3 regions of the Streptomyces sp. 3330 genome follow, and region 2 is predicted to be linked to each of the others. Evidence: riboswitches for the same ligand, from Rfam matches in the RefSeq annotation. Region 2 holds a riboswitch; each other region holds the start of a gene.
The links. Region 2 has a riboswitch for cobalamin ahead of J2X68_RS08320 (energy-coupling factor ABC transporter permease). Riboswitches for the same ligand answer to the same signal wherever they lie in the genome.
Positions count from the first base shown of each region.

Region 1 (9,959 bases), on a different contig from region 2:
CACGGGGTTCGGCGAGGGCCGGAGAGGCGCCTTCAGGCCAGTGGTACGGGCTTAAACGGAACCGGCGGCACCGGTCCGGCCGCCCTGCCCGGCCGCCCTGCCCGGCCGCCTTGTCGGGGCAGCTCGTCGGGGGCCCCGACGGCTCGTTCCCGAGCGCCGTGACGGGGCGCCTCGACGGGGCGTGCCCGAGCGGGCCGCGTCGGCACCGGCTCACGAGTGCACCTGAGGGGCGCACGGCGGTCGAGCACCGCAGTCGTGCCCCCGCAGTCGAGCACCGCAGCGGGTCAACCCGAAAGGATCCCCTCGGACGGGTCACCCAGGACGGGTCACCCGGGGCGGATCACATCAGCGGGGTCAGGAAGCGGCGCAGGGCCTCCTCGTAGGCCTCGGGGTCGGGGTTCCACATGGCGCCGTGCGGGGCGTGCGGGACCGTGTGCAGGGAGACCAGCTCGGGGCGCAGGCGGGCGAGCCGGCGGGAGGCGCTCCAGGGGGCGACGGTGTCGTCGGGGCCGTGCAGGACGAGGGTCGGGACCCTCAGCCGGTCCGGATCGGTGATCGCGCCGCCGTGACCGCCGGGTCCGGCGTGCAGGCCGGTGCGCCCTTCGGCGGCGCGGACGGCGAGCGGCAGCAGCGCGCCCGGGGTGTGCCGGGCCGCGGCCAGGGCGCGCACCGTCGTCCGCCAGTCCAGGACCGGGGAGTCCAGTACCAGCCCGGAGACGAGATCGCGCAGCCCCGAGTCGGCGGCGGCCCGCAGGGCCATGGTCGCGCCGGTGGACCAGCCGAACAGGACGACGCGTTCGGCGCCGTAGCGCACGGCGTACCGCATCGCCGCGTCCAGGTCGCGCCACTCGGTCTCGCCGAGGTGGTTCAGGCCGTCCGGTGAGCGGGGCGCGCCGAGGTCGCCGCGATGGGCGAGGGCGAGGACGGGGAAGCGGCGGCGGTGCAGGAAGCCCATGAGGTTCAGGGCGTGTTCCCTGGTGGTGCCCAGCCCGTGCACGGCGATCACCCAGGTGCGGCGCGCGCCGGGCACGAACCAGGCGGGCAGGTTGCCCAGCTCGCCGGGGATGTCGATGTCGGCGTGGTCGAGGCCGAGGGCGCTGCCGGGGTTGCCGACATGGAGGTTGGGGGTGAGCCAGACCGCGTCGCCGGGGCTCAGGGTGCCGTGGGTGACCCGCTCCAGGCGGCGCACGACGGTGTCGGCGGAGTGCGGGGCGGTGGGCAGGACGGGGCCCACGACCGCGTGGGAGCCGTTGCCGGACAGGCCGTAGGTGCCGGGCCGCAGGGCTGCCAGGTCACGCGTGAGGGTGATCTGGCCGGCGGCCGTGCCGTGCACGGTGAGCCGGGGTTCGGTGGGCAGGGGACGGCCGGGCGGCGCCTTCAACGCGGCGTCGCTGGCCAGCCGGCCGGCGGCGACACTGACGGCGCCGGCGGCCAGGGCAGCGGTGACGGCGGCAGCCGTCGCTTTGACAGTGCGCACCCGTCCAGTGTCCTGGCCCGCCTTCGTCCCGGCCAGTGGTGGAGCCGGTCGGGTGACGGCGGGTCACTCCCGCTGCCCGTAGCCGCGCAGCCGCTCGCCCGCCTCCGCGACCTGTTCCGCCGTCAGGAGCGTGGGGTGCAGGCCGGGCACGGAGGACGCCGTCAGCCACAGGCGGCACATCCACTCCAGTTGGGCCGTCCGGTCGTAGGCCTGGTCGAGGGTGGCGCCGTGGGTGAGGGTGCCGTGGTTCTGCAGGAGGCAGCCGCTGCGGCCGGCGAGGGCGCGGAGCACGTTCTCGGCCAACTCCTCGGTGCCGTATGTCGCGTACGGGGCGACGCGGACGGGTCCGCCGAGCGCGCCCGCCATGTAGTGGACGAGCGGAAGCTCGGTGACGAGGGTCGAGACGGCGGTCGCGTGCACGGCGTGGGTGTGGACGATCGCCCCGGCGCCCGTGGTGCGGTAGACGGCCAGGTGCAGGGGCAGCTCGCTCGTCGGGCGCAGGGTGCCGAGCACCTGCCGGCCGGCCAGGTCGACGCCCGTGACGTCGTCCGGGGTGAGCCGCTCGTAGGGCACGCCCGACGGTGTGACCAGCACGGTGTCGCCGACCCGTACGGAGACGTTGCCCGAGGTGCCGACGACGAGTCCGTCGCTCACGGTGCGGCGGGCGGCCGTCACGAGGGCTTCCCAGGCGCGCGCCTCTTCGAGGACCGCGTGCCTCCCCCGCCGCTCCGCCACGTCCCGTACGCCGTCCCGGTGGCCCCGGGCGTCCCCCTGCTCGCGTCGCTGCTCAGCCATGCCGCGATCCTGCCAGGCGGCACCTGGGGCCGCCGCCGGGCCGTTCGGCGGCGCGTACCCGTCGCCCTGCCGACAGGGGCTCGGGCGAGGGGTGGGCCGCGGGAGCCGGCCGCGCTTTTCGTACACAATGGCGGCGGCCGGCGCGCCCACGGCCGGGCCCTGCCGCCCGCGCGCGGCCGCCGGCGCCGTCCCCGCGACAGGACTGCCTGTGCCGTCCCGGTGACAGAGGGCCGATGACACGGCCCGACCGGGACCCGGACGGGGCCCGGACGGTCCCGCGGATCACGCCCTGTGGGTCGCCCGTCACGGGCTGTCGGACGCCGGGACACCGCCGGTCGGACGGCCGACGGGGGCCTTCCGGCGGTACGCGGACAGCGGCTGCCCGCAGGGTGACCGGAATCTCATTCAGGGCTCCGGGACCCGGCCGCGCGGGCTCGCCGAGGACGGGCGACCGTACGGCGCTTGACCCCGGCGACGGCGCCGCGGCGGGAGACCGCCGCACCCCCCGTGCACAGACACCCGGATGCCCTTCTCAGTTCATCTTCCGTTCACCCGGATTGCTTACGGTCAACGCGCCAATGACTTCGAACGATTGCCTGGGTAAATGGAAAACTTCTCGCTGATCCTCGCGATTGTGGTCGTTACCGCACTCGCGTTCGATTTCACGAACGGTTTCCACGACACCGCCAACGCGATGGCCACCACCATCTCGACCGGTGCACTCAAGCCCAAGGTTGCGGTGGCCATGTCCGCCGCGCTGAACCTTGTGGGAGCTTTCCTCTCGGTGGAGGTCGCCAACACGATCTCCAAGGGTCTCGTCGACGAGACCGGCATCCGTCCCGAGGTCATCTTCGCCGCCCTGGTCGGCGCGATCCTCTGGAACCTGCTGACCTGGCTGGTGGGTCTGCCCTCCAGTTCCTCGCACGCCCTGATGGGCGGCCTCATCGGCGCCACCATCGCCTCGGCCGGCATGGGCGCGGTGCACGGTGACGCCCTGGTCACCAAGGTGCTGATCCCCGCGATCGCGGCGCCGATCGTCGCGGGCGTCGCGGCGATGCTCGCGACCCGGCTCTCCTACACCCTCGGCAAGAAGGCCGACGGCAAGGCGGCCGCCAAGGGCTACCGCGCGGGCCAGATCGCCTCGGCCGGCCTGGTCTCCCTCGCCCACGGCACCAACGACGCGCAGAAGACGATGGGCATCATCACCCTGGCCCTGGTGGCCGGCGGCGCCGTGGCCCCCGACTCCGACCCGCCCACCTGGGTCATCCTCTCCGCCGGCCTGGCCATCGCGCTCGGCACCTACCTCGGCGGCTGGCGCATCATCCGCACCATGGGCAAGGGCCTGACCGACCTCCAGCCGCAGCAGGGCTTCGCCGCCCAGACCAGCGCGGCCACGGTCATCCTGGCCTCCTCGCACCTCGGCTTCTCCCTCTCCACCACCCACTCGGTGTCCGGTGCGGTGATGGGCGCCGGGCTGGGCCGCAAGGGCGGAGTGGTCCGCTGGTCGACGGCGACCCGGATGTTCGTCGCGTGGGGCCTGACGCTCCCGGCCGCGGCCCTGGTGGGCGCGCTCGCCGAGTCCGTCACCGGCCTGGGCGACTGGGGCACGGCCCTCGTCGCGGTCTTCCTGATCGCCTCCAGCGCGGCCATCTGGAAGATCTCGCGGCGCGAGGTCGTCGACGCCTCGAACGTCAACGAGCCCGACGAGCCGGCCGGCGTCGTCACGACGGCGATCGCCGCCGTCACCCCGCCGCCCGCCGGCACCCTGGCCGAGGACCTTACGGACCTGACGGCCACGATCCCCGGCCCCACGGCAGAGCCCGCGACCCCCGCCGCTCCCCCGGCCGCGGCCGTCTGAGCCCGCGCACCCGGTACGAAGGAAGAGAACCAGCATGAAGATCGACTGGGCAGCCCTGGGCTCCGTCTTCGGCGTCAGCCTCGTGGTCACCGTAGGTCTCGTCGCCCTGTTCACCCTCGGCATCATGGGACTGTCGCGGCAGGAACGCGCGTCGGCGCAGGGCGGCTCGGCCACCCTCGCGGTGACCGGCGCGTACGCGTGCTTCGCGGCCTGTGCGGCCGCTGTGGCGTACGGGATCTCCCTGATCGTCGCCTGACGCACCATCCGAACACCCCTGGGGTGCGGGACGGATCACCGTCCCGCACCCTTCGGCGTTCACGGCCCCGCCGGCCGGCTCCGTGTGGGGTTCTGCACACTCCAGCCTCGCAGGTCAACAGCAAGTTGACGGCTCTTGCGGGCCGTGGTGGACTGCCCGAGCCATGTACGGCGGCAGAAGAGGAAGCCGGTGCGAATCCGGCGCGGTCCCGCCACTGTCACCGGGGTAGTAACCCCCGGGAGCCAGGAACTCTCGCCGCCGGTCTCGTCGAACCAGGGCGTGGACACCCTGAGTGAGGACATATCGCCATGCTCGCTCGGCCGTTGAGGTACCGCACCAGGACGTTGCCCGACCCCACGGCCGGCTGAGCCGATGCGTGCCGATCGCCTCTACGCGTACGGCGCCGCCACCGGCCTTCTGGGCGACCTGCTGCTCGGCGATCCCCGCCGGGGGCATCCCGTCGCCGCGTTCGGACGGGCCGCGGGCGCCGTCGAACGGCTGCTGTGGCGGGACCACCGGGGACGCGGAGCCCTGCACGCCGTCGTGTGCGCCGGCGGGGCCGTGGCCCTCGGAGCCGCCGCCGAGCGGGCCGTACGCCGTTCCCCCGCCGCCACCGTCGCTCTCGTCTCCGCCGCCACCTGGGCCGTGGTCGGGGGCAGTTCCCTGGTCCGGGAGGCCCGGACCATCGGTCGGGCGCTCGAAGCGGGGGACGTCGACGCCGCCCGGGAGCGGCTGCCGCATCTGTGCGGGCGGGACCCGCAGGCGCTGGACGCCGACGGGATCGCCCGGGCCGTCGTGGAGTCCGTCGCCGAGAACACCTCCGACGCCGTCGTGGGGGCGCTGGTGTGGGGCGCCGTGGGCGGAGTGCCGGGCCTGGTCGGGTTCCGGGCCGTCAACACCCTGGACGCCATGGTCGGTCACCGGTCGCCGCGGTATCTGCGCTACGGCTGGGCGGCCGCCCGTCTCGACGACGTCGCCGGATGGCCGGGAGCCCGGCTGACCGCCGTGCTCGCCGCCGTCGCGGGGGACGATCCCCGGGGCGCCGTGCGGGCCTGGCGGGCCGACGCGGACCGGCACCCGAGCCCCAACGCCGGGCCCGTGGAAGCGTCGTTCGCGGGCGCCCTCGGGGTGCGGCTGGGCGGAACCCTGTCGTACGGCGGGCGCGTGGAGCACCGGCCCGTGCTCAACGGCGCGGCCGGACGGCCCGTCGTCGCCCGGGACATCGAACGTGCCGCGCGGCTCTCGCGCCGCGTCGGGCTGCTCGCGCTCGGCGTCACCGTCACCGCGCGGTTCGCCGCCACGCACCTCCTCGCGGGGACGCGGAGAATCCACGGCCATCACAGCAATCACAGCAACCGGGGCAACCAGCCGAAGGGGCGTACGACATGAGCGGGGGTCTCCTCGTCGCCGGCACCACCTCCGACGCCGGCAAGAGCGTCGTCACGGCAGGGATCTGCCGGTGGCTGGTGCGGCAGGGGGTGAAGGTCGCGCCCTTCAAGGCGCAGAACATGTCCCTCAACTCGTTCGTGACGACGGAGGGCGCCGAGATCGGGCGGGCCCAGGCCATGCAGGCCCAGGCCTGCCGGGTGGAGCCGACCGCGCTCATGAACCCCGTGCTGCTCAAGCCGGGCGGGGAACAGAGCAGCCAGGTCGTCCTGCTGGGCAAGCCGGTGGGCGAGATGACCGCCCGCGGGTATCACGGAGGGCGGCAGCAGAAACTCCTCGGAACCGTTCTCGACTGCCTCGCCGAGTTGCGGGGCACGTATGACGCGGTGATCTGTGAGGGGGCGGGCAGTCCCGCCGAGATCAATCTGCGGCGGACCGACATCGTGAACATGGGGATCGCGCGGGGCGCGCGGCTGCCCGTGCTCGTCGTCGGCGACATCGACCGCGGGGGCGTCTTCGCCTCCTTCTTCGGCACCGTCGCGCTGCTCTCGCCGGAGGACCAGGAACTGGTCGCCGGGTTCCTGGTCAACAAGTTCCGGGGGGACGTCTCCCTGCTGGAGCCGGGCCTGGACATGCTGCACGGCCTCACCGGGCGGCGGACGTACGGCGTGCTGCCGTTCCGGCACGGGCTCGGCATCGACGAGGAGGACGGGCTGCGGGTCTCGCTGCGCGGGACCGTCCGGGAGTCGAACACCGCTCCGCCCGTCGGCGAGGACGTGCTGCGGATCGCCGTCTGCGCCGTCCCGCTCATGTCGAACTTCACGGACGTGGACGCGCTGGCCGCCGAACCCGGCGTCGTCGTGCGGTTCGTGGACCGGCCCGAGGAACTGGCCGACGCCGACCTGGTGGTGCTCCCCGGGACCCGGGGGACCGTGCGCGCCCTGGAGTGGCTGCGCGAGCGGGGGCTGGCCGACGCCGTCCTGCGCAGGGCGGCCGAGGGGCGGCCCGTCCTCGGCATCTGCGGTGGCTACCAGCTCCTCGGCGAGCACATCGAGGACGAGGTCGAGAGCCGGCTGGGACGGGTGGAGGGCCTCGGAGTCCTCCCGGTCCGGGTGCGGTTCGCCCGCGAGAAGACCCTCACCCGGCCGGTGGGGCAAGCCCTCGGCGAGCGGGTCGAGGGCTACGAGATCCATCACGGGGTCGCCGACGTCCAGGGGGGCGAGGCGTTCATCTCCGACGAGCACGGACACAGCCTGGACGGCTGCCGGGTCGGCCGGACCTGGGGCACGCACTGGCACGGCTCGCTGGAGTCGGACGGATTCCGGCGGGCCTTCCTGCGCGAGGTGGCGGCCGCCGCGGGCCGTCGCTTCGTGCCCGCCGCCGACACCTCGTTCGCCGGGCTGCGCGAGGAGCAGCTCGACCGGCTCGGCGACCTGATCGAACAGCACGCGGACACCGACGCGCTCTGGCGGCTCATCGAGTCGGGCGCGCCGCAAGGACTGCCTTTCATTCCACCGGGAGCGCCCGCATGAGCACAGTGTTGTTGTTGTCGACCGCCGACACGGATCTGCTGGCGGCCCGGGCCGCTTCCGGCGCCTCGTACCGGATCGGCAACCCGACCCGGGTGGACGTCGCCGGGGAACTCCCCGCGCTCCTCGACGGCGCAGACATCGCGGTCGTCCGGCTGCTCGGCGGCAAGCGGGCCTGGGAGGACGGCCTCGCCGCGCTCAAGGCGTCCGGCGTGCCGACCGTGCTGCTGGGCGGCGAAACCGTGCCCGACGCGGAGCTGATGGCCGAGTCGTCGGTGCCCGCCGGTGTGGTGGCGGAGGCGCTGCGGTATCTGGTCGAGGGCGGCCCGGCCAACCTGACCGAGCTGGCCCGGTTCCTCTCCGACACCGTGCTGCTGACCGGTGAGGGGTTCGTCGAGCCGCAGAAGATGCCCGAGTACGGCGTCCACGGCGAGCGTGCCTTCGTCGAGGGCCGGCCGACCATCGGGGTGCTCTTCTACCGGGCGCACGAACTGAGCGGCAACACCGCCTTCGTGGACACGCTGTGCGACGCCGTCGAGGCCCGCGGCGCCAACGCCCTCCCCGTGTACTGCGGTTCGCTGCGCGGCGCGGATCCGGGGCTGTACGAGATCCTCGCACGGACGGACACCCTCGTCGCCACGGTGCTCGCCGCCGGCGGCGCGCACGCCTCGCAGGCCTCGGCGGGCGGGGACGAGGAGGCCTGGGACGTCGGCGCGCTCGCCGACCTCGACGTCCCCGTGCTGCAGGGTCTGTGCCTCACCTCGTCGAAGAGCGCATGGGAGGCGTCCGACGCGGCGCTCTCCCCCATGGACGCGGCGATGCAGGTCGCCATCCCGGAGTTCGACGGGCGGATCATCACGGTCCCCTTCTCCTTCAAGGAGCAGGGCCCGGACGACGTGCCGGTGTACCTCGCCGACCCCGAGCGGGCCGGACGCGTCGCCGGGATCGCCGTGCGGCACGCCCGGCTCCGGCACAAGCCGAACAGCGAGAAGAAGCTGGCGCTCGTCTTCACCGCCTACCCGACCAAGCACTCCCGGGTCGGCAACGCGGTCGGTCTCGACACCCCCGCCTCGGCCGTCCGGGTCCTGGACGCGCTGCGGGACGCCGGGTACGGCGTGCAGGGACACCCGGACGACGGCGACGAGCTGATCCACCGGCTCATCAACGCCGGTGGCCACGACGTCGAATGGCTCACCGAGGAGCAGCTGGCCGCCGCGCCGGCCCGGGTCCCGCTGGCCGACTACCGGGAGTGGTTCGACCGGCTCGACCCCGGGCTGCGCGACGGCATGCTGGAGGCGTGGGGCGAGCCGCCGGGTTCGCTGTACGTCGACGGGGACGACATCGTGCTGGCCTCCCTGCAGTTCGGGAACGTCGTCGTGATGATCCAGCCGCCGCGCGGCTTCGGCGAGAACCCGATCGCGATCTACCACGACCCCGACATGCCGCCGTCGCACCACTACCTGGCGGCCTACCGGTGGCTGGAGAACAGCTTCGGCGCCGACGCCGTCGTGCACATGGGCAAGCACGGCACGATGGAGTGGCTGCCGGGCAAGGGGCTCGGGCTGAGCGGGGGCTGTGCCCCCGACGCCGTCCTCGGGGATCTGCCGCTCGTCTACCCGTTCATCGTCAACGACCCCGGCGAGGGCACCCAGGCCAAGCGGCGCGGCCACGCCACGGTCGTCGACCACCTCGTGCCGCCGATGGCGCGCGCCGACACCTACGGCGACCTGGCCAAGCTGGAGCAGCTGCTCGACGAGTACGCGCTCGTCTCCGACCTGGACCCGACGAAGGCGCCGGCCGTGCGCGCGCAGATCTGGACGCTGGTGAAGGCGGCCGAGCTGCACCACGACCTGCACGTCGACGACCAGCCGGACGACGACGCGTTCGACGAGTTCGTCATGCACATCGACGGCTATCTGTGCGAGATCAAGGACGTGCAGATCAGGGACGGGCTGCACATCCTCGGCGGCGGTCCGGTCGGCGAGGCGCGGGTGAACCTCGTGCTGGCCGTGCTGCGCGCCTCGCAGGTGTGGGGCGGGCAGGCGAACGCGCTGCCGGGTCTGCGGGCCGCGCTGGCCGCTCATTTCGGCCTGGTCGAGAAGGAGTTGCTCGCCGAGCCGGGCGCGCCGGTGAAGGTGCCGGTCGAGCTGACGGATCTCGTCGAGGGCCCCGCCCGCACCGGGGCCGACGCCGTCGATCTGCTGGAGCAGCTGTGCCGCCGGATCGCGGAGGGCGCGGAGGCGCGCGGGTGGGCCGTCGCCGGGAGCCGGGCGCTCGTCCGTGAGGTCCTGGGCACCGAACTCCCGGACGCGGTAGCGGTGCTGGAGTTCGCGTGCACGGAGGTCGTGCCGCGGCTGGAGCGGACCACCGACGAGATCGGGCACATCCTCAAGGCGCTGGACGGCGGTTACGTCCCGGCCGGGCCGTCGGGTTCTCCGACGCGCGGGCTGGTCAACGTCCTGCCGACCGGCCGGAACTTCTACTCGGTCGACCCCAAGGCGATCCCGTCCAGGCTGAGCTGGGAGGTCGGGCAGTCGCTCGCGGACTCCCTCGTGCAGCGGTACCTGCAGGACACGGGCGCGTACCCGAAGTCCGTCGGCCTGACGGTCTGGGGCACCTCCGCGATGCGTACGCAGGGCGACGACATCGCCGAGATCC
Region 1 covers NZ_JAVDVA010000030.1:35,336-45,294, reverse strand. The annotation lists gene J2X68_RS34340 (alpha/beta fold hydrolase) at 341-1,477, opposite strand; gene J2X68_RS34335 (class II aldolase/adducin family protein) at 1,541-2,272, opposite strand; gene J2X68_RS34330 (anion permease) at 2,877-4,130, shown strand; gene J2X68_RS34325 (hypothetical protein) at 4,165-4,386, shown strand; cobalamin riboswitch at 4,507-4,659, shown strand; gene J2X68_RS34320 (cobalamin biosynthesis protein) at 4,759-5,775, shown strand; gene J2X68_RS34315 (cobyric acid synthase) at 5,772-7,304, shown strand; gene cobN (cobaltochelatase subunit CobN) at 7,301-9,959, shown strand, end outside.
Region 1: another riboswitch for cobalamin. It lies ahead of J2X68_RS34320 (cobalamin biosynthesis protein); the one in region 2 lies ahead of J2X68_RS08320 (energy-coupling factor ABC transporter permease).

Region 2 (9,959 bases):
GGCCTGGCGGCCGGTGTCGCCGAGGATGCGCAGGGCGTCGGCGGACCGCTCGCCCCGGTTGGCGGCGAGGACCGCGGCGCCGTCGGCGACGCTGACCATGACGGAGAGGTTGTGGCCGACGATGTCGTGCATCTCGCGGGCCACCCGGGAGCGTTCGGCGGCGGCGGTGAGCCGCAGGCGCTGCTCCTGCTCGATCTCCAGGCGCCTGGCCCGGTCCTCCAGCGCCTCCAGATACATCCCGCGGATGCGCAGGGTCAGCCCGACGGCGACGGCCGAGGTCATCGTGCCCAGCAGGAAAAAGCCGCCGAGCACCGGATGGTCGACCGGCACCAGCACGAAGACGGCCAGCAGCAGTTCGACGACGGTCAGCGCGACGGCCCGGCCCAGCATCCGCAGCGAACCGTTGCGGGCCAGGGTGTACAGGGCGACGAGCGCCCCGACACCCGTCGGCAGCCAGATCCCCAGCGACCACTGGACGAGGGAGACCGCGGTGATCACGAAGTACGTGACGGCGGGGGCCCTGCGGCGCCACCACAGCGGGACGACGAGCGCGGCGACCAGGGCGGACAGCGCGGCGGCCGACAGCCGGTCGCGGGCGTCCGCGTCACCGAAGGGCGAGTTGCCGTCGCCCCGCAGCAGCTCGGGCAGGGTGACGGCCACGACGATCAGCACCACGGCGGTGTCGAGCAGCCACGGATGCCGGCGGTCCAGCCGCTGCCGCCGGCTCCGGTCGCGCAGCAGCCGGCCCAGCAGCGGGTGCGCCCAGACGGCCTCGAAGCCGGGGGACGGCGGCGCCGCCCCGGAGGTGTCCGCCCGGGCCGTCTCCGCGGCGGCTGCCGGGCGGTACGCACTCATGGCCACCATTGTCCCCGTCGTCCCCGTCGTCCCCGCGCCCCGGTCAGGCGTCGGTCTTCGCGAGCCGCCAGGCCGCCCCCGCGAGGGCCAGGGCCACCCACCCGGCGAACACCGCGAGCCCCGCCCCGGCCGAGAGGGCGTCCGAGGACGCGTGCAGGGCGTAGACGGCAGAACCCGCGTTGCTGGGGAAGTACGGGCTGAGGGTGTCGTACCAGGAGTCGGGCAGCAGGGACGCCAGGCCGGGCAGGATCAGCAGGACACCGACCAGGGCGGCGATGGCGCCGGCGGAGGAGCGCAGCAGCATGCCCAGGGCCACACCGAAGACGGCGACCAGACCGAGGTAGAGACCCGCGCCGGCCAGGCTCCGCAGGACGCCGTCGCCGGCCAGGGTCAGCGCGATCTTCTCGCCGTCCAGCCCCGGGGCGCCCAGCAGGAACGCGGCGAGTGCGCCGAGGGTGGTGAGGACCAGGGCGATCGGCCCGATCACGGCCGCCTTGGCGAACAGGACCGGCAGCCGGCGCGGCACCGCGGCGAGCGTGGAGCGGATCATGCCGGTGCTGTACTCGCCCGCGGCCAGCAGCACGCCGAGGACGCCGACGGCCAGCTGCGCGAAGGACACGCCCGTCAGGGCCAGGCTGACCGCGTCGCTGTCTCCGGAGCCGGATCCCGGTCCGGGGGGTCCGCCGCCCGCCATGGCGTCGGGGCTGTAGGTGTAGCCGGCGATCGCCCCGAAGAGGACCAGCAGGAACACGGCGACGCCCAGGGTGATCCAGGTGGAGCGCAGCGACCAGAACTTGGCCCACTCCGAGCGCAGCACCCGCGCGCCGGTCACCTTGTACGCCGTGGGCGGGGAAGCCGCGAAGAGGTCCGGGCGCTCGTCCGGGCGCCGGTCGCGGGGCGGGGCGGTCGTGGGCATCAGGCGGCCTTTCGTTCGGTGCCGGCCGGACCGCTCTGGTACTCGACGACATCGCGGGTGAGATCCATGAACGCCGCCTCCAGGGAAACGGCCCGCGGGGTGAGCTCGTACAGCGCCACCCCGTGCTGCGCGGCGATCGCCCCGATCTCCCGGGCGTCGCGCCCGCTCACCAGGAGCTCCTCGGCGGAGGAGGAACTGATGGTGACGCCCGGTCCGGCCAGCAGCGAGCGCAGCCGCGCGGCCTCGGCGGCGGCCACCTTCACCCCGCCGCCCCCGGCCTCCCGGGTGAAGTCGTCGACCGTCGTGTCCGCGAGCAGCCGGCCCCGGCCGATGATCACCAGATGGTCGGCGATCAGGGCGGTCTCGCTCATCAGGTGCGAGGACAGCATCACGGCCCGCCCCTCGTCGGCGAGTCCGCGCAGCAGGTTGCGCACCCACAGCACGCCTTCGGGATCGAGGCCGTTGACCGGTTCGTCGAGCATCACGATCGCCGGATCGCCCAGGAGGGCGGCGGCGATGCCGAGCCGCTGGCCCATGCCGAGCGAGAAGGCGCCCACCCGCTTGCCGGCCACGCTCGTCAGCCCGGCCAGCTCGATGACCTCGTCCACCCGGCGGCGCGGGATGCCGTGGGTGTGCGCGAGCGCGGTCAGATGGCTGATCGCGGTGCGCCCCGGGTGGACGGACCTCGCCTCCAGCAGGGAGCCGATCTCGTGCAGCGGCGCGGCGTGCCCGGCGTAGGGGCGGCCGTTGACGGTGACCGAGCCCCCGGTGGGGGAGTCCAGGCCGATGATCATGCGCATGGTGGTGGACTTGCCCGCGCCGTTCGGGCCGAGGAAGCCGGTCACCTCACCCGGCTTCACCGTGAAACTCAGGCGGTCCACCACCGTCTTGTCCCCGTACCGCTTGGTCAGCTCGCGCGCTTCGATCATGGAGGGGGCCTTTCCTGCCTCGAACCAGGCCGCGGCCACGACCGCGGTGTCTGCCTTCGAACCTAGGAGGACGACAGGCCGGATCTCCGGTACCCCGGGGGAATCTTCGGGCGGCCACTGGTACCGGGGTACCACCGGCCCTGCCTTCCCCCCGCCGGCCACGGGGACCCGCCCAGGTCAGCCTTCGGAGGGGGACGCCGGGGCGGGCGTCCCCGCCAGCGCGGCCAGTTCCTCCGCGGTGCGCGGGCCCGCCGAGGGATCGGTCAACAGGCCCTGCGCGCCGAGGAGCCGGGCGGCGGCGACTCCCCAGGGCAGCCGCAGGCCCGCCTGCCGGAGGAGGTCCGTGCGGGCGAGTGTCGTGGCGGCGGGGCCGGTGCGCGCGCCGGACGGGGTGAGCAGGGTCGCGTCGTCGGCCCAGCGCAGGGCCAGGTCGACGTCGTGCGTGGCCATGACCACGGTCGTGCCGGACGCGCGCAGGCGGTCCAGGGTCGCGAGTAGCCGTTCCTGGCCGTCCGGGTCGAGCCCGGCGGTCGGCTCGTCCAGGATCAGCACGCGGGGCCGCATCGCGACGGCGCCCGCGATCGCGGTGCGCTTGCGCTGCCCGTAGGAGAGCAGATGGGTGGGCCGGTCGGCCAGGGCGGTGATGTCCAGGGCCGTGAGCGCCTCCTCGACCCGGGTCCGCACCTCGGTGTCGGACAGGCCGAGGTTCAGCGGTCCGAACGACACGTCCTGGGCGACGGACGCGGCGAACAGCTGGTCGTCCGGGTCCTGGACCACCAGCTGCACGGTCGTGCGCAGCCGCGTCAGCCCCTTGCGGTCGTACGTCACCGGCCGCCCCTCGACCCGCAACTCGCCGTCGCCCGGCCGCAGTCCACCGCTCAGCAGGCGCATCAGCGTGGTCTTGCCGCTGCCGTTGCGGCCCAGCAGGGCGAGCGCGCGCCCCGCGTGGACCTCGAAGTCCAGGCCGCTGAGCACGGCCGGACCGTCCTCGTAGGCGAAGAAGGCGCCCCGCAGGGCGACCAGTGCGGGCTCGCTCATGGCAGCGGCCTTTCCAGTGCGGATCGCAGGACGAAGGTGAGGGCGACCAGAGCCGTGAGAAGGGCGGCGCCGGCGGCGGTGAAGCGGACGGAGACCCGGGCCTCCGGCACCAGGACGCGCAGGGTGCCGTCGTAGCCGCGTCCGGCGAGCCCGTCCTGGAGCCGCGCCGCCCGGTCGAAGGCGCGGACGAACGCGGTGGCGCCGAGCCCGGCCAGCGAACGCCACTCCGCGGCGCGGGTGGTGTGCCCGAGCCGGGCCGCCTGCGCCTCCCGGATCCGGCGCAGGGAGTCGAGCAGCAGGAAGCTCATGCGGTACGTCACCAGCGCGACGTCCACGACGGGCGCGGGCACTCCGGCCCTGACCAGGCGGGGGAGCAGGTCGGACATCGGGGTGGTGAACGCCAGGAGGAGGACGCCGAGGGAGGCCGCCGAGGTGCGCAGCAGCAGTTCCCCGGCGCGCGCCGGACCGCCGGCGGCGAGCGCGACGAACCCCTCCGGGCCGCCGACCTGCACGAGCAGGGTGAGCGCTCCGGTCACACAGAAGCCCAGCGGTACCCGGTAGGCGCGCCACAGCCGCCGGGCCGGCACGCCCGCGGGCCCGAGCAGGACGACGAGCGCCGTCACCAGGACCAGCGCCGCGCCGGGCCAGGGCGGCAGGGAGACGGCGAGCACGGTGAGGCCCAGCCCCAGCACGGCCTTGTCCACGGGATGGCGGTGGCGCCAGCGGCTGCTGTGCGCCGCCGCGTCGATCGGCAGCACGCGGGGTCAGGTCCGTTCGGGAGCGGACGCTTCGGAGGCGCTGCCGCGGCGGTCGGAGCGAGCGGAGTTCCCGGCGTCGTGCGGCGTGTGCTCCACGGCCGTCGAAGTCGCCGCCGCCGTCGGGGTCGTGGCGTCCCGTTGTGCCAGGGCCCGGAGTTCGCCCTGCCGCCGTCCCCGGTGCAGACCGAAGTAGTAGGCGAGGACCCCGGCGCCGAGGGCCGCCTGGAGGGCGAACAGCGCCGACTCGATCTCGCCGGACGGCGGCTCGTACAGGGGCGAGAACCAGGGCTCGTAGTCCGGCCGGATCTCGGTGATCGCCGTCTCCGCCTCCGCGTCGGCTCCCGTGAACGGCTCCTCCTTGTGGTCGCCGAGCCCGAGGGCCAGCGGCAGGACGGCCAGCGCGGCCACCACGAACAGCAGCAGGGCGTTGATCTTCGCGTTGCGGCTCACCGGGCCACCGCCTCCGTCCCGGCGTTGGTCCCGGAATCGGTCCGACGGCCCGTCACGAGCACGCCCAGCCTGGTCAGTTCACCCTTGCTGGACTGGGTCAGCAGCCGCATCACGAACACGGTGAGGAGCCCCTCGCTGACCGCGAGCGGGAGCTGGGTGACGGCGAAGATGGAGCCGAACTTGCCGAGCGCGCCCAGGAATCCGCTGCCCGGGTCCGGGAAGGCGAGGGCCAGCTGCACGCTGGTGACGCAGTAGGTGGACAGGTCGGCCACGAAGGCGCCGGAGAACACCGTGACCATCAACGGCACGTCGAAGCGCCGCAGCAGCCGGTAGACCGCGTAACCCGCCCAGGGCCCGACGACGGCCATCGAGAAGACGTTGGCGCCGAGCGTGGTCAGGCCGCCGTGGGCGAGCAGCAGCGCCTGGAAGAGCAGGGTGATGGTGCCCAGCACCGCCATGATCGGCGGCCGGAACAGGACGGCGCCGAGCCCCGTGCCGGTGGGGTGTGAGCAACTCCCGGTCACCGAGGGGAGTTTCAGCGCGGACAGGACGAACGTGAAGGCGCCGGAGGCGCCGAGGAGCAGGGTGCTCTCCGGGTGCTCCTTGACCTCACGGGTGAGTGACCGGGCTCCGTGGACGACGAATGGCGCGGATGCGACGCCCCAGGCGATCGCGTGCGCCGGAGGCAGAAAACCCTCGGCTATGTGCATGGCTGAGCAGACCCTCTCCAGCACCTCGTGGATGGTTGACGTGCCTTGGCCGGTCTCCTGGCTCACGGGTACCACCGCCCGTGCTCCGCCTTCCCGGGTCCCGAGGACCCAGTGGCTGCCCGCGAGGGCCGGAGCCGGACTTCCCGATCACAGTGGCGAGGGCCGCACCGGCATCACACCGGATTTCCCGTTCACCAAGGCGTGGTGACAGTAGTGCCCACACAGAGGCGCTGACAAGCGGCGATGCGGGGCGCGGGGACGGCGGACGAGGGCTCACCCCGGCGCACGGCCGCCGTCCACGGGCTGGACGAAATGCCGTGGCCGCACGGTCGGCGTAGGGTCCGGCGTAGGGGTGACGGCCTTCGGCGTCCGGGGAATCCGCGCGTCGTCCGGCGAGCGCCCCCCGCGCCGCGGGAAGGTGAGAGTGTGCCGGATGCTGCCGCTGCCGGGTCGGGTGGGGGCCGCGGTCCGCAGTCGCTGGAGCCGGTGCTGGCCGAGGCCGCGCGGGAGACCGGCGCGTCCGTGACCGCCGTGTACCTGCCGGCGGTCGACGAGCCGGTGCTGCGGCTCGCGCTGCTGGGCGGACTCCCCTGGGAGATCTCCCGGCCCTGGGCGCGGGTGGCGCTGACGGCCGCGTCCCCGGTGTCCGACGCCGTGCGGGAACGACGCCTGGTGTGGGTCGGCGGCGCGGAGGAGATGGCGCGCCGCTATCCGCGTCTGGCGCTCGTCGTGCCGTACCGCTTCGCGCTGGCGGCCGCCCCGATCACCGCGGACGGGGAGGTCTGGGGCGGCGTGGTGTTCCAGTGGCCCGCCTCGCACCCGGCGCAGCTGAGCACGCGCGAACGGGAGGCCGTGACCGGCCTCTGCGACCGGCTGGGCCTGCTCCTGCGGGAGGCCGCCGCCGACGGCCGGCCGATGCGGGCCGCCGGGGTGCCACGGGTGCTGCCGCCGCTCCGCGCCCGGCCCGCCGGAGCGGCCGAGGCGCAGTCGGCGGTCGACTTCGCCGAGCGCCTGCCCGGCGGCTGCTGCGCGCTGGACGTGGAGGGCCGCATCACCTTCGCCACCGCCACGGCCGCCCGGCTGCTCGGCTGCGCCGTGCCCGACCTGCTCGGCACCAAGCCCTGGGAGGCGCTGCCCTGGCTCGACGACCCGATCGCCGAGGACAGCTACCGGGCCGTCCTGATCAGCCGCGAACCGGCCGCGTTCACGACGCTGCGGCCGCCGGACCAGTGGCTGTCCTTCCGGCTGCACCCGGACGCCTCCGGCATCAGCGTGTACATCGCCCCCACCCACGCGGCGCACGCCCAGGCGCCGTTCACCGGCCCCTCGCGGCCGCATCCGACGGCCGCCGCCGCACCCGGCCGGGCCGCCACCCTCTACCACCTGATGCATCTGGCCGCCACGCTCACCGAGGCCGTCGGGGTCCGGGACGTGGTCGACCTGGTCGCCGAGCAGCTTCCGGCCGCCTTCGGCGCCCGGGCCCTCGCCCTGATGACCGCGGAGGACGGCCGCCTGCGGATCATCGGCCACCGCGGCTACCCCGCCGCACTCGTGCGGCGTTTCGACGCGGCCCCGCTCACCTCCGACACCCCCGCCGTGCACACCCTGACCACGGGCGTGCCGGGCTTCTTCGCCACCTTCGCCGAACTCCGGCGGGCCTATCCCCCCGCCGTCCTCCAGGACGGCATGGCCGCCTGGGCCTTCCTGCCGCTGATCACCTCCGGACGTCCCGTCGGCTCCCTGGTCCTCGCCTACGACCGGCCCCGCCCGTTCGCCCAGGAGGAGCGGGCCGTCCTCACCGCCACCGCCGGGCTGATCGCGCAGGCGCTCGACCGGGCCCGTCTCTACGACACCCAGCACCGGCTCGTCCTCGACCTCCAGGCCGTCCTGCTGCCGCACACCCTGCCCGGGGTTCCCGGCCTGGAGGTGGCCGCCCGCTACCTCCCCGCCACCCGCGGCATGGACATCGGCGGCGACTTCTACGACCTCATCCGGCTCGACGACGCCACGGCCGCCGCCACCATCGGCGACGTCGAGGGGCACAGCGTCACCGCGGCGGCGCTCATGGGACAGGTCCGCACCGCCGTCCACGCCAACGCCGGCGCACCCCCCGCCGAAGTCCTCGCGCGCACCAACCGCCTGCTCACCGACCTCGACCCCGGCCTGTTCACCAGTTGCCTGTACGTCCGGCTCGACCTGAGCGCGCACCGCGCGTGCGTGGCCACCGCCGGCCATCCGCCTCCGCTGCTGCGTCATCCCGACGGCCGTACCGAAGTCCTCCACGTGCCGCCCGGACTGCTGCTGGGCATCGACCCCGGCGCCTCGTACACGTCGACCGAGATCCCGCTGCCTCCCGGTTCGGTCCTGGCCCTGTACACCGACGGCATGGTCGAAGCCCCGGGCATCGACATCGACGACGCCGTGGGCGCCCTCGCCCGTGAACTCGGCCGGGCCGGCCCCGGTTCCATGAACACCCTCGCCGACGCCCTCGTCCGCCACGCCCGCCGCACGACCCCGCGCAGCGACGACATCGCCCTCCTGCTCATCCACCCCGTCTGACGGGTATGCGCATCACCGGGCGCCTGCACTCCACCCGGCGCCGGCCGCCGTGACCGCCCTGACGAAGATCGCCACCGGCTACCGGGCCGTCCGGTGGGCCGGGATCTCCGCCAAGGGGCGGTGGCGGGCGGTCGGCACCCTGGGTCACGCGCGGCGAGTTCCCCCTCGTCATCGCCGGTCTCGCCGTCGGCGGCGAACGGAGCATCGGCCCGCCGGCCACCGCACGTGCCGATCCCGGTCGCGTGCAGCGAGCGTGCCCCGTCGCGGTGCGCGACCACCGGGAGCCGGTGCCGCTCGCGGGCGGTCGGGCCGTGGCGGACGCCGAAGCCCGGCGACGGCGCACGCTCGGGCATGGAGCACCCACGGCCGCCCCCTGTCCGGTTGCAGCGTTCCTCCTGGACACCTGCAGATGCCACCCTGGCCGGCACAGGGAACGGGGCGGCGGGAGTGTGCGCGACGACCGGGTGGGAGACTTCGCGTCGAGGTCCACGCTGCCGTGGCGGCCGGCGTTCCGGGGGCATGGCGGACCGGAAGGAAGCGTGCAGCATGATCGAGTGGGTGTCCCTCAGGGCCGGCGCCCGGCCCGTGCCCCAGCCCGTCGCGACCCCGGTGGTGTGGGCCACCGCTTTCGGCGGCGCGCTGGTCCTGGTGGCCGTGCACAACACGCTGGTGGGCGCGGACCGTCCCGGGTTCGCCCTGGCCGGGCTGTCCCTGCTGGCGGCCCTGCTGGGTCTCTGCGCCCGCTTCACCGCGGCCCCGGGCACCGCCGTCCTGTGCTGGCTGACCCTCAACGGTTTCGCCATACCGCCGGTCGGCACCCTCACCTGGGCCGGCCACCGGGACACGTTCTGGCTGACCTGTCTGTGCGCCGCGACCCTCGTGGGCACGGTGCTCGCCCGGATCGTCCAGGCCCGCGCCGCCTACCGGCGGATCACGGGGGAGACGGCCCTCCAGGCGGCCGATCCGGACGACGGGTCAGGGTGATCCGGAACGAGGCTGCGATCCGGAACGAGGGTGCGATCCGGGGCGGAGGGTGCGATCCGGGGCGGAGGGTGCGATCCGGACGCCCCGCGTGATCCGTGCGAGAGGGCGCGATCCGTCCCGGGCGACGTGATCCGGGACATACGTGTTCTGTGACATATGAGGTCATCGCACGTTTTGGGTAGCTTGGGGGGCTTGCCCCCTGCGCCGCTGCCCCGTGCGCGTCGCGCGGCGGGGCGGATCACCCGTCGATCGTCCGCCAGGAGACCCATGCGCCCCCGAACAGCCTCCGTGCCGCCCCTCGCCCTGGCAGGCGGTGTGCTGACCGTCGGCATCGGCGCGCTGTACCTGACCGGGCTGCTGGTCGCCGGCGGCGAGATGGAGCAGGGCACCACGGTGGGGGGCGTGGACATCGGCGGCCTCGGCCGCGCGGAGGCCGTCCGCAAACTCGACGAGCACCTGACGACCGTCGGCTCGCGCCCGCTGACCGTGCGGGTCGGGGACCGCAGCGCGACCGTCGACCCGCGGCAGGCCGGACTCGCCTTCGACGCCGAGCGCACGGTCGACCGGGTGGCCCGGGTCGGAGCCGACCCGGTCGGTCTGATCGACGGGATCTTCGGCTCCGGGGGCGAAGAGGCGCCCGTCGTGAAGCTCGACGAGAACAAGGCCCGCAGCGCTCTGGGGAAGCTGGCGAAGAACCTCGACCGGAAGGTCCGCGAGGGCGCCGTCCGTTTCGCCGGCGGCCGGGTCGAGCAGGTCGCCC
Region 2 covers NZ_JAVDVA010000004.1:41,319-51,277, forward strand. The annotation lists gene J2X68_RS08290 (histidine kinase) at 1-855, opposite strand, end outside; gene J2X68_RS08295 (ABC transporter permease) at 899-1,771, opposite strand; gene J2X68_RS08300 (ATP-binding cassette domain-containing protein) at 1,771-2,700, opposite strand; gene J2X68_RS08305 (ATP-binding cassette domain-containing protein) at 2,878-3,738, opposite strand; gene cbiQ (cobalt ECF transporter T component CbiQ) at 3,735-4,496, opposite strand; gene J2X68_RS08315 (energy-coupling factor ABC transporter substrate-binding protein) at 4,503-4,946, opposite strand; gene J2X68_RS08320 (energy-coupling factor ABC transporter permease) at 4,943-5,656, opposite strand; cobalamin riboswitch at 5,686-5,870, opposite strand; gene J2X68_RS08325 (SpoIIE family protein phosphatase) at 6,083-8,215, shown strand; partial or broken gene J2X68_RS08330 (cation:proton antiporter) at 8,238-8,439, shown strand; gene J2X68_RS08335 (hypothetical protein) at 8,762-9,199, shown strand; gene J2X68_RS08340 (VanW family protein) at 9,467-9,959, shown strand, end outside.

Region 3 (9,959 bases), on a different contig from region 2:
AGAGTCCCCGCTCGCACGCCCGGTATCTGCACGGCGCCCAGCTGTGGGTCGCGCTGCCGGACGCCCACCGGCACACCGACCCCCGCTTCGAGCACCACGCCGACCTGCCCACGGTCACCGCCCCCGGCCTCACCGCCACCGTGCTCCTCGGCTCCCTCGACGGCTCCGTCTCCCCCGGCACGACGTACACCCCCCTCGTCGGCGCCGACCTGGCGCTCGCCCGGGGCGCCGACGTCCGGCTGCCACTGGTCCCCGACTTCGAGTACGGCGTGCTGTCGATGTCCGGCGAGGTGGAGGTGGACGGGGTGCCCGTGCTGCCGGGCTCGATGCTCTACCTCGGCTGCGGCCGCACCGAACTGCCCCTGCGGGCCGAGTCCGACGCGGGCCTGATGCTCCTGGGCGGCGAGCCGTTCGAGGAGGAGCTCGTCATGTGGTGGAACTTCGTCGGCCGGTCCCAGGAGGAGATCGCCCAGGCCCGCGAGGACTGGACGACGGGCACCCGCTTCGGCGAGGTGAAGGGCTACGACGGGGATCCGCTGCCCGCACCGCAACTGCCCCCGACACCGCTGAAGCCACGGGGAAGGGTGCGCTGACCTGACCCGGGAGGCGCCCCGCCCGACGCTCCCGCGGGAAGAGGCGGCGGCACCCCCTGAGCCACCCACCGCTCCCTCCCCTCCCCGCACCTCCCCGCCGACCGGTCGCCCACAGCCCCCGATCACGCCGATCACCCCCATGACCTGCGGTGACGCCGGACGAACCGCGGCCGTCCGGTGGGGACGCGGCCGGTGATCTATCGTGAGTCAGGAGTGCCGAGACAGGCGGGCACCCGGGTGTCGTCGCGGCGATGATTCCGTCGGCGCCCACCGGTCTACCTCCCCACCGAGACCGTCACCGGGAGCAGGACATGGGCCTCATCCACATCGAGCTGTTCGCGACCCTCGACCTCGTCGGGCAGGCGCCCGGCGGCCCCGACGAGGACCCCGTGGGGTTCCCGTTCGGCGGCTGGCAGGCGCCCCTGCTGGACGAGGTCGCCGGGGCGCAGGTCATGGCCGCGTACGAGGGGACGGACGCCCTTCTGCTCGGCCGGCGGACGTACGACATCTTCGCCGCCTACTGGCCGCACCAGGAGGGCGGCGAGGACAACGCGATCGCCACGCTCTTCAACAAGGTCCCGAAGTACGTGGCCTCCCGGGGCAGGCCCGACCTCGCGTGGGCCGGGTCGACGCAGCTCGGGCCGGACCTGGCCGGCGCGGTGCGCGAGATCCGGGACAGGCACCGGCACGTGAAGGTCGTCGGCAGTCTGAACCTGGTGCAGACCCTCCTGCGCGAGAAGCTCTTCGACCGTCTCGACCTCTGGGTGCACCCGATCGTGCTCGGCGTCGGGAAGAAGGTCTTCGACGGTGGCGCGGTGCCCACGAACGTCACCCTCCTCGAACCACCGGCTGCCGGTCCGAAGGGCACCGTGTACCTGCGCTACGGGCTCGGCGAGGGCACGCCCGGGACGGGAGACATGAGCGCCCCCGATCGCGGTCTCGCGCGCGAGGACTGAGGCCGCCCCGCGCCCGGCTCGGGGACTCGGCGGACGGCCCGAGCCACAGGTCACCGTTTCCTCGGCAACGCGCTGCCGGTGCTGGCCGTGCACGACGCGAGGGGGTGGCACCTCGACCCGTACGTGGCGCTCGGTGAGAGCTTCTACGCCCTGACGAGCGACTTCCGCGTCCGTCTCGACCATCCGTCGGCCCTGAAGGTGCCCGCGACCGGTCGCACCCGAACCCTCCCCGGCGGCCCCGGCCGTACGGTCACCGTCGGCGTCGCGGACCGGGTGCGGGACTTCGCGTGGGCCGCGGGCCCGTTCCGCACGGCGACGCAGACCTCGCCCGGGGGCGTGCGCGTGACGTCGTACTGGGCGGCCGGCACCCCCGCCGAGGGGGTACGGCTCACCCGCGCGGACGCCGTCGCCGCGATCGACCGGTTCGGCCGGGAGTTCGGCCGCGCGCAGGTCCCGGGCCGCGCCGGGCGGCCGCGGAGTACGCGGCGCCGGGTCAGGTGCGGGTGGTGCTGTCGCAGGGTGTGTCGGCCAGGGCGATGCGGGCCGTGATGCGTTTGCCGACCGGTTCCTGCTCGACGAAGAGGTCCTCCGTCACGGCCTTGACGATTTCCAGCCCGTGCTGGCCGATCCTGCCGGGATCGCTCGACCGGGCCGCGGGAACCGTGGGATCGCTGTCCCACACGACGACCTCCACCGCGTGGGCGGTGAGGCGCAGTTCCATCAGGACGGGGCCGGGGGCGTACTTGCGGGCGTTGGTGACCAGCTCGCTCACCACGAGCTGGGTGAGGTCCCTGGCGCGCGCGGGATCGGGCAGGCCATAGCGGTCATGGGCCTGGTCGAGGAAGGACAGGGCATGGTGGCGGGCGTCCGCGATGCAGCCGTCGTCCGCGTCCAGGGCGTGTCCGGCGCGCATCAGGTGGCCGTCCGGCCCGGCACGGCTGTCGCCTCCCGCGTGGGATTCCACGTGTCTCGCCCTCACTCCCCCGGTCACCTGCGCCGGTACCCGCGATCGCGGCATGCATGCCACGGGTTGCCGATCGGCTCGGCTCTGCGGCCCGGGTGCATGCCGCCGCGATGACGGGGCAGAATCCTCCGCGCACGCGCCCTCACCCGGGGGTCAGCCCAGACGCAGTCGAGGAGACGGTGACCGACATCGAGAGAGCGGACCGGCCGAAGAGCCTGTCCGTCGAACATCGCGTGGTCGACGGCGTTCGCGTCGTGACCGTGCAGGGCGAGATCGACCACGACGTGAAGGACGCCCTCGGCGAGGCCCTGCTCCGCGAGGACGGCACGGCGCCGCCCCCGCGGATCGTGGCGGACCTCGGCGGCGTGACCTTCATGGACTCCAGCGGTATCAACGTCCTCCTCGCCGTCCACCGGCGCGTGAGCGCCGCGCAGGGCTGGTTGCGCGTCGCCGCCGCGCGGGAGCCCGTCCTGCACGTCCTGCGTCTGGTCGGCGTCGACGCCCTGCTCTCCTGTCACCCCACCGTCGAGCAGGCCCTGCGCCCCTGAGGGAGCCGGCGCCTCGCCGGGGCCGGTCGCTCCGGCCTTGACCTCAAGTCCGCTTGAGGGCAGACGCTTCGGCCATGACCACACAGACGGATCACTTCGAGATCAGCACCCTCGTCAGCCGCTTCTTCCGCGCTCTGGACGAGCGGAACCTCGTCGGTGACGGGGCCCGCGCCTACGTCACCGACGACGTGCGGTCGGTGACCCCGGTGGGCGCGGCCGACGGCGCCGAGGCGATGGCGCACGCCCAGGAGGCACTGGGGAGGTACGCCCGCACCCAGCACATCGCCTCCGACGTCCTGGTCGACGTGGAACCGGACTCGGGGAGGGCCACGGCGTCCTGGAACGCGTTGATGACGCACGTGCACCACGAGGCCACGCTCCGGCGGCGCGGCGCGGACGCCGATCCCCTCTTCACGGTGGGCGGGCGCTGGGAAGCCGAGCTGCGGCGCGAGCGCGAGGGCTGGCGCATCAGCCGCATGTCCGTGCGGGCGGTGTGGACCACAGGGCAGCCGCCCGAACTCGCCTGACGGCCGCGGCAGGTACCGAGGACCCGGCGACCGCTGCCCGGGACGGGCGGGCAGCGCGAGCGGGCGCTTCCCGCCGTCGGCCCGTCCCAAGCACGCCGAGCGCGTGTTCCACCTCACCATCCGGATACCGGAGGTGATCCGCCGCACCGCAGAACGGGCCCGTAGGCTGACGGGCGCAGCTGGTTCGCCCCGTCCGCCAGACGGGATGCGTCGCAAGAGGGAACCCGGTGGGAATCCGGGACTGCCCCGCAGCGGTGAACGGGAACGACCGCCGTCATACGCACTGGACCCACGCACAGGGTCTGGGAAGCGACGGCCAGTAGGTGTCGCGTACGCACTCCGTACGATCCGACGTGCCCGTGAGTCCGAAGACCTGCCCGTTGCCCGCGCGCGAAAGGACTCGTGCGCGGACATCCCGGTGACCTCGTGGGCGGGTCGGCGTATCTGTCGGGCGGACGACCGCGCTGTGCCGCGCAAGGTCGGTCCCGTCCGGTCCGTCACCCCTTCGCGCTCGCGTCCCGTCCCGGGATCCCAGGGAGATATCTCGCGAAGGAGATTTCCGTGACAGCGAAGTCCGCGGCCGCGGCAGCACGGGCCACCGTGTACGGCTACCCCCGGCAGGGTCCGAACCGGGAACTGAAGAAGGCCGTCGAGAGCTACTGGAAGGGCCGCGTCACCGCCGACGCCCTCCGGACGACCGCCGCCGCCCTGCGCGCGGCCAACTGGCGACGGCTCGCCGACGCCGGCATCGACGAGGTCCCGACCGGCGACTTCTCGTACTACGACCACGTCCTGGACACCACCGTCATGGTCGGCGCGGTCCCGGCCCGCCACCGCGACGCCGTCGCCGCCGACCCGCTCGACGGCTACTTCGCGATGGCGCGCGGCACCCAGGACGTCGCGCCGCTCGAGATGACCAAATGGTTCGACACCAACTACCACTACCTGGTGCCCGAGTTGGGCCCGGACACCGACTTCACGGCCGATCCGTCCAAGCAGGTGGCCGAGCTCGGGGAGGCCCTCTCCCTCGGACTGAACGCCCGTCCGGTGCTGGTCGGCCCGGTCACCTACCTGCTGCTCGCCAAGCCCGCCCCGGGCGTGCCCGCGGACTTCGGGCCGCTCACCCTGCTGGACCGGCTGCTGCCGGTGTACGCCGAGGTCCTCGCCGACCTGCGCGCGGCCGGCGCGGAGTGGGTGCAGCTGGACGAGCCCGCCCTCGTCGAGGACCGCACCCCGGCCGAACTGGGCGCCGCCGCCCGCGCCTACCGCGAGCTCGGCACGGCGACCGACCGGCCCAAGCTCCTGGTCGCCTCCTACTTCGACCGGCTCGGCGACGCCCTGCCGGTCCTGGCCAAGGCCCCCGTCGACGGACTCGCCCTGGACTTCACCGGCGCGGCGGCCGTCCACCTCGACGCCCTCGCGGCGGTGGGCGGCCTGCCCGGCAAGCGGCTGGTCGCCGGCGTCGTCGACGGCCGCAACGTCTGGACCAACGATCTGGAGAAGTCCCTCGCCACCCTCGGCACCCTGCTCGGGCTGGCCGACCGGGTCGACGTGGCCGCCTCCTGCTCCCTGCTCCACGTGCCCCTCGACACGGCCCCGGAGCGGGAGATCGAGCCGCAGCTCCGGCGCTGGCTGGCCTTCGCCCGCCAGAAGACCGCCGAGGTCGTCACCCTCGCCAGGGGCCTGACCCTCGGCACCGACGCGATCACCGGCGAACTGGCCGCGAACCGGGCCGACCTGGCCGCCCGGGCCACCTCCCCGATCACCCACGATCCGGCCGTCCGCGCCCGCGCCGCCGCCGTCCGGGACACCGACGCCCACCGCTCGCAGCCGTACGCCGAACGGGCCGCGGCCCAGCGCGCCCACCTCGGCCTGCCCCTGCTGCCGACCACCACCATCGGGTCCTTCCCGCAGACCGGCGAGCTGCGCGCCGCCCGCGCCGACCTGCGCGCCGGCCGGATCGACACCGCCGCTTACGAGAAGCGCATCAAGGCCGAGATCCAGGCCGTCGTCTCCTTCCAGGAGAGGGCCGGCCTGGACGTCCTCGTACACGGCGAGCCCGAACGCAACGACATGGTCCAGTACTTCGCCGAACAGCTCACCGGGTACCTGGCCACGGAACACGGCTGGGTGCAGTCGTACGGCACCCGTTACGTCCGCCCGCCGATCCTGGCCGGCGACATCTCCCGTCCCGAGCCGATGACCGTGCGCTGGACGACGTACGCCCGGTCCCTCACCGACCGCCCGGTCAAGGGCATGCTCACCGGTCCCGTGACCATGCTCGCCTGGTCCTTCGTCCGCGACGACCAGCCCCTCGGCGACACCGCCCGCCAGGTCGCCCTGGCCCTGCGCGACGAGGTCGGGGACCTGGAGGCGGGCGGGACCTCGGTGATCCAGGTGGACGAACCCGCGCTGCGCGAGACCCTGCCGCTGCGGGCCGCCGACCGTCCGGCCTACCTGGCCTGGGCGACCGAGGCGTTCCGGCTCAGCACCTGCGGCGTGCGTCCGGACACCCAGATCCACACCCACATGTGCTACGCCGAGTTCGGCGACATCGTGCGGGCGATCGACGATCTCGACGCCGACGTCATCAGCCTCGAAGCGGCCCGCTCCCACATGCAGGTCGCCCGCGAACTCGCGGCGCACGGCTATCCGCGGGAGGCCGGACCGGGCGTCTACGACATCCACTCCCCCCGGGTCCCGAGCGCCTCGGAGGCCGCCGAGCTGCTCCGTACCGGCCTCCGGGCCATCCCGGCCGAGCGTCTCTGGGTCAACCCCGACTGCGGCCTGAAGACCCGCGGGTGGCCCGAGACGCGCGCCTCGCTGGAGAACCTGGTCGCCGCCGCCCGCACGGTCCGTGAGGAACTCTCCGCGTCCTGACGGCAGACGGCGGTCCGAGCCGGCCGGGGGAGGAGGCAGCCGCCGCCCTCCCCCGGCCCGGTTTCGGGCCTTCCCTCCCCGGTGGCCTCGGCCGTGGCACCGGCGTACGGCGAGGGGCGCCGGCAGGGCCGCTCCCGTCCTGGCCGACCCGCTCAGGCGGTCGGCAGCGCGGTGACGGGCGGTGCTGTCGTGGGCGGTGAGGCGGTGACCGGTGGAGTGGTCGACGGCGGAGGAGTGGTGGGCACCGTTGCGGGGACCGGGGACCTGACCGGCGCGGGGGCCGGGGCGGTGAGCTGCGGGTCCACCGTGACGGTGGTGACACCGAGCGGGCCGGTCAGTGCGCGCAAGGCGGGCTCGGCGAGCCGGATCCACGCCTGACCGGGGCCGAGCGTCGCGGTCAGCCGGTGCTCGGAGGTGAAGCCGACGGCCGTGCGGTCGCCGGGAGGGGTGCGGAAGAGCCGGGCCGCGCACCCGGAGGGGCCCGGCCGGACCGGGACGTACAGGGGTCCGGCCGGGAATCGATCGGCGGGTTCGGGGTCGTCGCCGTACGGGGTTTCCCTCATGGATGCCTCCTGAAGGGCACGGGGTTGCACAGGGTCCGGGAGCCCCGGACGCGGGGAGGCGGACCGGGGCTCGCCTTCGACGTTATGCCTCTCGGCCTCCGTCCGGGCGTGCCCTGACGGGACGCTGACGCCGGCTCGGGGGTCCTTGACGCACCACTGACACGGCAGGCTCGGGGGGCGCGAGGAGAGGGACGACCCGTCGGAGGGAAGCCGGGATCGGACGTACGGGCTGTCAGGAGCCTCGCGGGGTAGGCGGGACGACAGCGGTTTTGCGCAAGGTCGCCGCCCGGAGAGGCCGGTCGGCGCACGCAGAACGGAGGAAGAGATGTCCGAGTCCCGCCCGTCCCCGGCCGCCCGTGTCGTCGTGGGGGTGAGCGGCTCCCTGGGGAGTCTCACCGCCCTGGGCCGGGCCGCCGACGAGGCACGGCGCCGGGGAGCCGAGCTCTGGCCGGTGCTGGCCTGGGAGCCGCCCGGCGGGGAGCTCGCCGTCCGCCGGTCGACGGCCGCGGCCGTCCTGGGCGAGGACTGGGAACGGCTGGCGCGCGAGAGGCTGCTCGGTGTCCTGGGCGAGGCCTTCGGCGGTGACGGCGGCGGGTTGCGCGTCCGGGCCCTGATCGCGCGGGGCACGCCGGGCCCGGCGTTGGTCGCGACCGCCGACCGGGAGGACGACCTCCTGGTGATCGGCGCCGGACGGCGTGGCCTGCTGCACCGCGCGCTGTGGCCGTCGACCAGCCGCTACTGCCTCGCCCGCGCCGGCTGCCCGGTCCTGGCGGTGCCGCCGTCACCTCTCCAGGCCACCCTCGCGGCCGCGCAGCGCAGGAACGCGTGGCGGCTTCGACTGGACACCGGGCACCTGGCGAGGGAGTTCGAGACCGTGCCGCCCGACGCCTGAGGCGTACCCCCGGGCGACCGGCCGGGGTCGTCGATTGAGCTGACAGCCACCGCGAACTCCGGGTCTTCCCGAGGGCGAAGGTGTGGCCCGTGTCTCCGGCCGGGGGGCCGGAAGGGTGCGGCGTCCGTACCGTCTAGGCTCCGGATCATGCGCATACTGGTCTTGGAGGACGATCCCGAGTCGGGGTCCGTCATCGCCGCTCAGCCGCCCGCGACGGGTTCGCGGGGGAACTCCCGCGGGCTCCGGCAGGGCCGCGGGCTCCCGGTGCGCTGTCGGAGACCTCGCGGCCGGCGGTGGAGCGTGACCTCCTCCCCCGGGGATCCCGGCACGGTGGGCGCGTGAGGGCGCCGCGCAGCCCCCGGCTGCTGGTCGGCGGAGCGGCGGGAATCGGCACCCTGCTCCTCGCCCTGGCCCTGCACGGCCTGCCCTTCGGCGGGGACGGCGCGTCCGACGCGGCCGAGGTGGCCATCCGGGTCGACCAGGTCGGATACGTGCGGGGCGAGGCGAAGCAGGCCTACGTCATGGGGCCCTCGGACGTCCTCGCCGGAGCGCGCTTCGAGGTCCTCGACGCCGGGAACGACGTCGTGCTGGCGGGGCGGCTCGGCGCCGTCACCGGCCGCTGGAACGCCGCCTATCCCGCGGTGCGTTCCGTCGATTTCTCCGCGCTCGACACCCCGGGCACCTACCGCGTCGTCCTGACCGGCACCGCGGGCGGCCGCTCGCCGGCGTTCCGGATCGCCGGTGCCCGCGAGCTGATGACCCCGCTCGTCCGGGACAACGTCCGCTTCCTGCAGGCGCAGCGCGACGGGAATGACGTGCTCTCCGGCGCCCTGCGGCGCGGGCCCTCGCATCTGACCGACCGGGACGCGGCCGTCTACGCCGACCCCTCCTACGACGAGGAGGGTGAGGAGCTGCTCGACGAGCGGCTGACCCCGACCGGGGACCGGGTCGACGTCTCGGGCGGCTGGTTCGACGCGGGAGACTTCCTCAAGTTCACCGGCACCACGTCCTACGCGGTCGCCGAACTCCTGCTCGCCCAGCGCGGCCTGCCGGACATGGCGGAGCTGTCGACCGAGGCCTCGCACGGGCTGGCCTGGCTGGACAAGATGTGGGACGAGGACAGCGAGACCCTCTACGCACAGGTCGGCATCGGGGCCGGCAACGAGGCCGTACGGACGGACCACGACGTGTGGCGGCTGCCGGAGGCCGACGACCGGCTCGAGGTGTCACCGGGGGACCCCGACCACACGATCAAGTACCGTCCGGTCTTCCGCGCCGCCGCACCGGGCGAGGCGATCAGCCCCAACCTGGCGGGACGCGTGGCCGCCGTCTTCGCCCTCGCCGCCCAGCGCGCGGCCGCCGAAGAGCCGGACGAGGCCCGGGACTGGCTGGACAAGGCCGCAGCCGTCTACGACCTGGCCGACACCGACCACGACCCCGACGAGCAGCTCGTCACCGCGTACCCGGGCGCCTTCTACCCCGAGGACTCGTGGCAGGACGACATGGAGTTCGGCGGCGCCGAACTGGCCCTGGCCGCACGGGAACTCGGGGACGACCGGGAGAGCGACTGGGCCGACGCCGCGGCCGGCTGGGCCGGGGACTACCTGGCCTCCGACGTGAAGGGCACTCTCGACGTCGCGGACGTCAGCGCTCTGGCCCATGTCGACCTGGCCACGGTGCTGGACGGCGCCCGGACGAACGGCATCGGCGCCGAGGAACTGTACGCGGACCTGCGCCGTCAGCTGGACGACGGGGTCGACCGCGCCGGGCGCGACCCGTTCGCGGCGGGCGCCGTCTACGACGACTTCGACGCCGTGCCGCACACCTTCGGGCTCGTGGCCACCGCCCGTCTCTACGCCGAGGCCACCGGGGACACCCGTTACGCGGCCTTCGCCGGACGGCAGCGGGGCTGGGCCCTCGGCGCCAACGCCTGGGGGACGAGCTTCGTCATCGGCGCGGGTGAGGTGTACCCGCACTGCCCCGAACACCAGCTCGCCAACCTCGGGGGCAGCCATGACGGCAAGGGCGCCGTCCTG
Region 3 covers NZ_JAVDVA010000014.1:187,503-197,461, reverse strand. The annotation lists gene J2X68_RS23795 (pirin family protein) at 1-593, shown strand, start outside; gene J2X68_RS23790 (dihydrofolate reductase family protein) at 905-1,549, shown strand; partial or broken gene J2X68_RS23785 (M1 family peptidase) at 1,598-1,993, shown strand; gene J2X68_RS23780 (ATP-binding protein) at 2,043-2,513, opposite strand; gene J2X68_RS23775 (STAS domain-containing protein) at 2,693-3,061, shown strand; gene J2X68_RS23770 (nuclear transport factor 2 family protein) at 3,136-3,588, shown strand; cobalamin riboswitch at 3,752-3,984, shown strand; gene metE (5-methyltetrahydropteroyltriglutamate--homocysteine S-methyltransferase) at 4,150-6,468, shown strand; gene J2X68_RS23760 (SAV_915 family protein) at 6,621-7,031, opposite strand; gene J2X68_RS23755 (universal stress protein) at 7,357-7,923, shown strand; gene J2X68_RS23750 (glycoside hydrolase family 9 protein) at 8,262-9,959, shown strand, end outside.
Region 3: another riboswitch for cobalamin. It lies ahead of metE (5-methyltetrahydropteroyltriglutamate--homocysteine S-methyltransferase); the one in region 2 lies ahead of J2X68_RS08320 (energy-coupling factor ABC transporter permease).